Regions from separate parts of the Oceanobacillus sp. CAU 1775 genome, predicted to be linked through region 1. Evidence: riboswitches for the same ligand, from Rfam matches in the RefSeq annotation. Region 1 holds a riboswitch; the other holds the start of a gene.
The links. Region 1 has a riboswitch for cobalamin ahead of ACXYMZ_RS11450 (ribonucleoside-diphosphate reductase subunit alpha). Riboswitches for the same ligand answer to the same signal wherever they lie in the genome.

Region 1 (4,413 bases):
TGCTTTAACTTTTCTCTCCTGACTTCCCCGTGGCGATTGTTCAATTTTTAGCCCTGGCCATTTACTATCATAAAACCTTGTCAACTTGTCTACCGCTGCACAGTATGTATCATCTCCTCCAAACTGAGTGTCTCCTGTACCAAAAATCGCAATATTATTCGGCCTGTATCCAATTTCTAAAATTAATTCCTTTATTTCTTCTGGTACTTCTCCATAATCCCAAGTGAAAGTCCCTAAGAAAATATAGTCATAATCCTCTGGTTTGAAGGTAGGGCTAATTCCAATCCGATACATATCCACAGAAAAATTATACTTTGTTAACTCAGTGGCAATTAGCTCCGCTACCTCTTTTGTATTTCCGCTATAAGATAAATAAGGAATTATTGCTTTCAACTTTGACACCACTCACATTCCTCGACATCATTTGAAGTAGAACGCACATAATAAGTCGTCTTTAAGCCTTCATGCCATGCTTGTAGATGGAGATCAAGCAAAATGGAAGCACGTATCGTATTTGGCACATAAAAATTGAATGAAATACTTTGATCAATATGCTTTTGTCTAGCAGCATTTTGCCAGACTGACCAACGCTGATCGACAATATATGCAGATCGTCGATAAATATGATAAGTATTATGATCTAGATCTGGTGCCGTTACAGGAATACGGAAATCTTTTTTCTCCTCACTATAAAAGGGTTTAAATACTGGATCTATACTCGCAGTCGACCCTGCAATCATCGAGGTAGACGAATTAGGTGCGACAGCCATAAGGTAACTGTTTCTAATCCCATGGTGCTTTATATCATTCCTTAACATATTCCACTTTTCGTCGAGATAGCCTTTTTGATCAAAATATTCGCCCGTACTCCACTTACTTCCTACAAAATAAGGATAACTTCCTTTTTCTTTTGCTAAGGCTGCACTTATTTTGATCGTATAATAAGCAATCTGCTCATATAATTCATCTGCATAGTCGACTGCTTCATCTATTTCCCATTCAATATTTTTACGTGCTAGTAAATGATGCCAGCCAAATGTTCCAAGACCAATCGCACGATACTTTTGGTTTGTGATTGTTGCTTGCTTGACTGGCAGGTTATTAATATCAATAACATTATCAAGCATACGAACTTGAATGGTAATTAAACGCTCTAATACTTCGTCGATTACAGCCCTTCCCAAATTAATCGAACTAAGATTACAAACAACAAAATCTCCTGATTTATATTTCTTAACAATCATATCTTCGCCTTCTACGTACTCCTCAATTAACTGTGTTGGAGATTGATTTTGAGTAATTTCTGTACACAAGTTTGAACAATAAATAATTCCTGTATGTGAATTTACGTTCTGACGATTCACCTCATCTCGGTAAAACATAAATGGAGTTCCAGACTCTAACTGAGAACGCATGATTCGTTTCATAATATCAATTGCTTGAACTTTTTTCTTACTCAAAGTTTCATTTTGCACACATGCTTGATATTTCTCTCTAAAGGATCCACTACCTTTTTCTTCATCATAAAAGTCTTCTAATGAAAAGCCCATCACTTGTTTCACTTCATGAGGATCAAATAAATACCAATCGCCTCGATTTTCGACCGTCTCCATAAATAAATCTGGAAGAGTTACACCAGGAAAAATATCATGTGCTCGCATCCGCTCGTCACCATTATTAAGTTTTAAGTCAAGAAAGGCCTCAATATCCTGATGCCAAACATCTAGATATACTGCAATCGCACCTTTTCTTGTTCCAAGCTGATCGACACTTACTGCTGTATTATTTAATTGCTTAATCCAGGGCACTACCCCACTAGACATCCCTTTAAATCCCTTGATTGAACTTCCTCTAGCCCTAACTTTTCCCATATAAACGCCAATTCCTCCACCATTTTTAGACAAATTGGCTATATCTGTATTACTATCATAAATCCCTTGTAAGCTATCCTCTACGGTGTCTATAAAGCAACTTGACAATTGCCCATGCGTTTTACCTGCATTGTTTAAAGTTGGAGTAGCTACTGTCATGTATAAATTACTTAATGCCCAATATGCTTCTTTTACAAGTTCCTTACGTTTTTCTATCGGTTCATCTTGCATCAGATACATAGCAATGACCATCCAACGTTCTTGGGGTAATTCATATATATTTTTCGCGTGATCGGTTGCGAGATATCGTGTTGCTAGCGTATACAGAGCCAAGTAATCAAATAATAAATCTCTCTTTGGATCTATCACTTTTTCGAAATAATCCAGCTCTTCTTTCGTATACTTCGAGCTTAGTGTAAGTGAATAAATCCCTTTTTCTGTTAAATTATCGATTAACTTAGACAGAGAACCATATCGATCAGATGTTTGATATCCGCGATTCTTAGCTGCTTTATGATAAAGCTCTTGTAAATAAAGCCTCGCCGCAACAAACTTCCAATCTGGACTTGCTTCATCAATATTCTCAAGTGCATTCTTAATTAAAATGTCTGTTATTTTTGCATTTTCTGTTTCTGATTGAATTGTTTTTAAAGCTTTTTCTTTATAGGTGGTTGTTTCAACGTTTAACCCCTTTATTGCTTTCTCGATACTCTGTAAAAATTCACCTTGCTTGTTAATTTCAATCGTTATCATCTGGTACCCCTCCTCATTTTTTCAAACAAAAAAGCCGTTCCCCTTTAGTAGGCTGAACGACTATAAAACGACAGAAATACCCTATGTAACTTTCTATCGCTTCATAATCTCTCACCCCGGAGAAATGAAACTTTAGAGTTATGGCAGGTCTCCTGACTTGTGCTGACTTCATTAGAATCCTTCCCATATCATCGCCGTGAAGCAAATCATACAGTGGATTTCTAACTCTACACACTTACAGTTGCGGGGGCAGTTCCAGCGTTTCACTGGATTCCCTTTTAAGACAAATAAATGTCACCTTAACTCCAAAATACTATATATAGTTGTATATCGAATAAACCTTACAATATATTGTATACAGACTAGCATATATAAAAAATGAATACAAGTATAATTAAAATCCACAGTAATCTATAAATATCAAAAAGCCTAAGAAACAAAGATGCTTCCTTGTTTCTTAGGCTTGAGTTGCCGTGTTTATTTTTCCATATTCGCTACTAGTCGTCCAGTAACTTTATTATCTTCTAGCATTTGAATACCTTCTGGAATCTCATCAAAAGTAATTTCAGTAATCTTTGGACTTACTTTCCCGCTAGCAAATAATTCATAGATTTCTTCAATGTCTTTTTTCGTACCGCCATTACTTCCAACAACGGTTACTTGTTTTGTAATCATAGAAGTAACATTAAGAGTAGTTTCTAGTTTACCCATACCAACTAGGACAACTTTCCCTTGGAAACCTACAGCTTCTACAGCATCTCTAGTAGTTACACCAAAACCAGCATAATCAATAATAACTTCTGGTTCAAATTGTGCAATATCTTTTACATCTTCGTAAACACCTGCTGCACCTAGTTCTTTTGCTAATTCACGCGCCTTTGGATTCAAATCTACTGCGTAAACTTTAGCTCCAACTGCAATAGCTGCTTCTAAAGCAATTTGACCTAAACCGCCAATACCGATCATACCAACGGTCATACCTTTTTTAATTCCACCTTTAGTAAATGCAGCGTGGTATGATGTCATTCCAGCGTCCGTGCCTGCAGCTGCTTGAGCAAAGGAAACACCTTCAGGAATCAGAACTAAGTCACTAGCTGGTGCTAAAACTTTTGTACCAAAACCTCCATCATATGCATAACCTGGAGCAGTTCCGCTTGGCCCAGTAGGACATACAGCTACTTTATCTCCAACTTTATAGTCTGTTACGCCTTCGCCAACTTCACTTATGACACCTGCAACCTCATGTCCCATAATGACAGGCAGTTCACCAAGTAATGCTTTCCAACCTTCATCTCTAAGTACACCAACATCTGAGTGACATAATCCTGCCACCTTCATATCAATGACAACCTTGCCTGCTTCTGCCTTTGGATCTTCTTTTTCTACTAATTCTAATGGTTTGTTTGTATCTACGAATTGCCAACCTTTCATCATGATACCTCCTTAAATGTCTACCTCTATTATACGACACGTAACTAAATTATCCAAAAGATAAGATTAAAAAAAACGAAGTACTATCCTTCGCCTCTCATCAATCATTTTGAGTTTCTATAAAATCCCATAACACGTAATTCATATCTGGATACTAATTTTCTAATGATACAGTAAACCAAAAGGTATGCAGTTGTCCATCAGAATCCAAACCAATCTCTCCTTGATGCTCCTCAATTATCTCTTTGGAAATAGCTAGTCCCAAACCAGAACCACCTAATTTACGTAATTTTGAAGCGTTACCCTGATAAAGTCTTTCAAATATTTTTTCTCGATCGACTCCAGTGATTGGAATCCC
Region 2 (4,413 bases), on a different contig from region 1:
TTAAAATCATCATTTTTCTTTTTCCTACATCAACACCTAAATGCTGTGCACGCTCTTCACCTAAAGACATTGCATTTAATTCCCTAGTATTCATTAACAACAAAGAAGAACCTATAATTAAAAATGGCAAAATAATTCCAACATAGCTCCAGCCTCGCATGGAGACACTCCCAAGTAGCCAACCAATAATTTGCTGTAATTCATCTCCTGTTAGGGCGATGATTAAAGAAATAAAAGCACCTAGAAATGCACTGAAGATAATCCCAGTAAGTATAATCGTTTCCACTCGCATTGCCCGGTCGATTTTTTTAGCAAAGAATAAAACAACTACAATCGTCAGCATTGCTGTAGAAATACTCATAACAGGGAGTGTGTACATTCCTACAACAGGAATAGTGATATTAAAAAACAATGTTGACACAGCACCAACTGAGGCACCAGAAGATACACCAAGTATGTACGGATCTGCCAAGGGGTTTCTAAGCAAGCCTTGAAAGGCTGCTCCAGCAATCGCTAGAGAAGCCCCAACAAGTCCCGCTAAAATAACACGCGGCAAACGAATTTCATAAACAATACTCACATACATCTCTTCCACATTACTAGCAATTGGCAAACGGAATACTTCTTGGCCAATAATTTTAATAATATCTAGCACTGGAACAGATACACTTCCAATTGCGATTGCCGTAAGCATTGCACCGATTAAAAACAGTATGGAAGTCGTATACTTTAAAACATTACTGCCCATCAAATAGCTCCGGGTAAATCGCTTCTGCTACCTCTCTTGCACCTTCTGTTAAACGAGGACCCGCACGTGTTCCCGCATCAGCATCAATATCATATACACGATTATTTTTTACAGCTTCAACGGATTGGAACCCATCTCTTGAAGTAACTTGTTCAATTGGATTTTCGACATAATCTCCATAAGTAGTCATGATAATATCTGGGTTTAATTCAATAATGACTTCAGGGTCGATTGCTGGCCATCCTTCCATATCAATCGCATTCTCTGCATTACTCAACTCTAAAAATTCATGAAGAAAAGTACCTTGTCCTGATGTATATAGATCTGGCGCAGGTGAAATTTCAAAGAATACAGTTTTGCGATCTTCTTCCGTTACTTCAGATGTAATCTCTGTAATTTCCGCAAAGTCTGCTTTCATTTCTTCTACTAATTCATTTGCTTCTGCAGTTGCACCAATTACTTCACCGATATCTTCAATCGTTTCGTATGTTGTATCAATAGAATTTGCATCAGCTACAACAAAAATATCAATACCTGCTGCTTCTAATTGTTCAAATGCCTCTTGGAAGTAGTTCGTTCCTAACTCATGTGCTAATACAATATCTGGATCGAGGCTAATGATTACTTCTACATTTAGTTCCATTCCACCGACTTTATCTAATTCCAGTACTTCTTCTGGATAGTTATCGTTGTCAGAGACTCCTACAACCTTATCTCCATGCCCTAAAGCAAAGACGATTTCTGTATTACTTGGTAAAAGTGTAACGATTCTCTCTGGTGCTTCTTCTAGAGTGAATTCATTTCCAATAGCATCTGTCACGGTAACTGGGAATGCTGATGCTTCATCATTTTCATCCGTTTCAACAACTTCACTTCCAGTTGATTCTTCTGGTGTAGTGTTTTCTGTTTCGTCATTGCCATCACTACATCCAATCAAAAATCCTAATAATAAAACTAAAATAAATACTTGTAAAAACTTTTTCACTTTCTATTCCCCCCTCAATTTTTCGACATTCACTTCAAACGCATACGAAGGATTTTATTGAAAGGTGGAGTTAAAGTTCTTTGTGGTTAGAGGTAAGACCCGCTTCGGAAATACACTCTTCTTAACTTTTAATAGCAGAAACCACAACAAAATGCATTAACATAACCATTTCAAAAAAACAAAAAAGCATCCTCATACGAAATGAAGATGCTAATAAATAGGCTATAATGAAACCTACTCACCTTACTATCCTCGTAGAATTAGGCGTAAAATAAAATAGTTGGGTATCCTGGCTCTTGCTCATCGCTTACAGAACCTTCCCATACAAACATTGTACAGTGGTATCTTTCTGCTCGCTCGCAATTACAGTGGCGGGACCGCGTTGGAATTTCACCAACTTCCCCATTAGATTTCTCCATTGAAATCGACTATTCTTTTTGAATATGAAATTGTCTATTAACTATCATACCTTGGTTTTGAAATAATGTCATCTATAATCGAAATTGCTCGATTAGTGTTGATGTTTTTCCATGAAATCTAGCATACTTTCATATACTTTGATTTCATTCTCTTTTTTAGAGAAACCATGTCCCTCGTCTTCAAGTACCATATACTCCACGTCACGACCTTTTTCTTTAAGCTTCGCAACGATTTGATCTGATTCTGCTTTGACAACACGCGGGTCTTTTGCTCCTTGAATCACAAGCATTGGCTTCGTCATCGTCTCTAAATAGGTGACTGGTGAATCCTTAATAAATCTCTCTTTATCTCGCTCAGGATCCCCTACCCAACGATCCATCATTGGTTTCCAATGCGCTGGCACTGAATTAACAAAGGTAAATAAATCAGAAGGCCCAAAGATATCAATTACAGCTTTGAAATATTCTGGATGACGACCGTGTAGGAGTAGTGCCATATATCCTCCATAACTTCCCCCAACTAGGAAAAGCTTATCGCGATCGGTAATGCCCTGGTCAAATAACCATTCAATACCTGCAATATTATCTAGTCTTGGTCCCTCTCCCCAATCACGTTCTACTAATTTCACAAATTCTGAACCATAACCTGTACTTCCACGGAAGTTCGGTGCGAAAATAGTATACCCACGATTTAAGAAACTTTGGAACATCGAACGGAACATTTTTCTTTCCGCAGCTTGAGGGCCACCATGCGGCCATAGAATTGTATATCCATTATCATATTCTGGTTTCGCTTTAAATAATAATGCCTCAATTTCCATACCATCATAAGAAGTATAAGTTACAACATCTGGATCAACCATATCTTCTTCTTTTACACCAAGTACGTTATTGTTTGTAAGCTGCTCCCATTCCTTACCATCCGCGCTTTTGAAAATATTAAATGGAACAGTTGCTGAACGACCTAGTACATACAAACTCCCAGCTTTTGAAACAACCAATTTATCAAGCATAGCTGTTGGACCAGTTAAAGTTTCTAGCTTTTCAGATTCAGGTTCAAACTGATAAAGATAATCTTCTACACCTTTTTCCGTAACAATGTAAAATTTCTTCGCTTCTTTTGCCCATTTGATATTTGTGATACTTTCCTTCTCAATTTCTAGTACTTTCGTAAACTGATGATCATTCAAATCAAATTTTGCCAGGTAAGTATAATTACTTTCATAATCTGTTAAGAAGTAAAGCGTATTCTTATCTGTGAATACAGGCACGCCTGCCACATGAACTTTCTCAGGGTCAGGTACAAGATTATGAATTTCTTCTCCTTTTTTCACAAAGCTTTTTACATATGTATTTGCCAGAGCCTGTGAAAATACAAATGTTTCTTCATCCTCGGAGACAGCAGAGAGATTGGTTGGAGCATCTTTTCCTTCATATACTAATGTATCTGTACCATCCTCTAAGTTACGCATACGTGTATTTAAAAATGAAGGATTTCCTTCTGAAGTTGCATAGTATAGTCTGTTTCCATCTTCACTTAAATGAGAGAAGAAATATTTCTCTTCAGGGTCACCAGTTATTAACGGCTGTGGCAGACCACCTTCATATGGTAATGCATAAATTTGATGGTTTTCATCTCCATCTTTATCATATCCTGCTAGCACATAACGGCCTTCTGGATCAAAAGAGATAAAGGCAGTCGATTCGTCTTTTTGTGCAAAGAGATACGGAAACTTATCTGGTAAGTCCATCGCCCATAAATTCACCTTGCCATTTAAGTTTGTACTAAAAATTAATTTTGTTTCATCCTTGTTTACTTCAAAGTCACTTATCACATACGTGCGGAAAAATTGTTCTACAGTTGGTTTTGGAAAGTTAATCATGAAAATCCCCCTTGAAATATATGAATTCTTAATAATAGTATAATTCACTTTTCACTATTATCAAAGATATAACTCTATCATACATCTACTAACATTCTTACATAACCAACCGCCGATTGAAGTAATCTCCGTCTTAAGGAGGATAAAATAACATAAAAAAACTGTATGGAAATTTTTTATCCATACAGCTTCTATATTTTTATTCTTTAATTCCTAACACTTCTTGAATTAGTGCAACAAGTCTATCCGCATACTGATGACACTCTTCAACCGTAGTTGCTTCCACCATTACGCGTACAAGCTCTTCTGTACCTGAAGGGCGAATAAGCACTCGACCATCTTCACCTAATTCATTCTCCACCGCTTCTATTTCTTGCA

Region 2: it holds a riboswitch for cobalamin, as region 1 does, so the genes downstream of both, ACXYMZ_RS14760 (ABC transporter substrate-binding protein) here and ACXYMZ_RS11450 (ribonucleoside-diphosphate reductase subunit alpha) in region 1, are expected to answer to the same signal.

The regions. Positions count from the first base shown of each region.
Region 1 covers NZ_JBTLRO010000006.1:37,561-41,973, reverse strand. The annotation lists gene ACXYMZ_RS11455 (flavodoxin) at 1-405, opposite strand, end outside; gene ACXYMZ_RS11450 (ribonucleoside-diphosphate reductase subunit alpha) at 390-2,624, opposite strand; cobalamin riboswitch at 2,750-2,941, opposite strand; gene ACXYMZ_RS11445 (zinc-binding dehydrogenase) at 3,102-4,055, opposite strand; gene ACXYMZ_RS11440 (sensor histidine kinase) at 4,210-4,413, opposite strand, start outside.
Region 2 covers NZ_JBTLRO010000010.1:68,023-72,435, reverse strand. The annotation lists gene ACXYMZ_RS14765 (FecCD family ABC transporter permease) at 1-748, opposite strand, end outside; gene ACXYMZ_RS14760 (ABC transporter substrate-binding protein) at 738-1,733, opposite strand; cobalamin riboswitch at 1,996-2,180, opposite strand; gene ACXYMZ_RS14755 (S9 family peptidase) at 2,245-4,035, opposite strand; gene glmM (phosphoglucosamine mutase) at 4,235-4,413, opposite strand, start outside.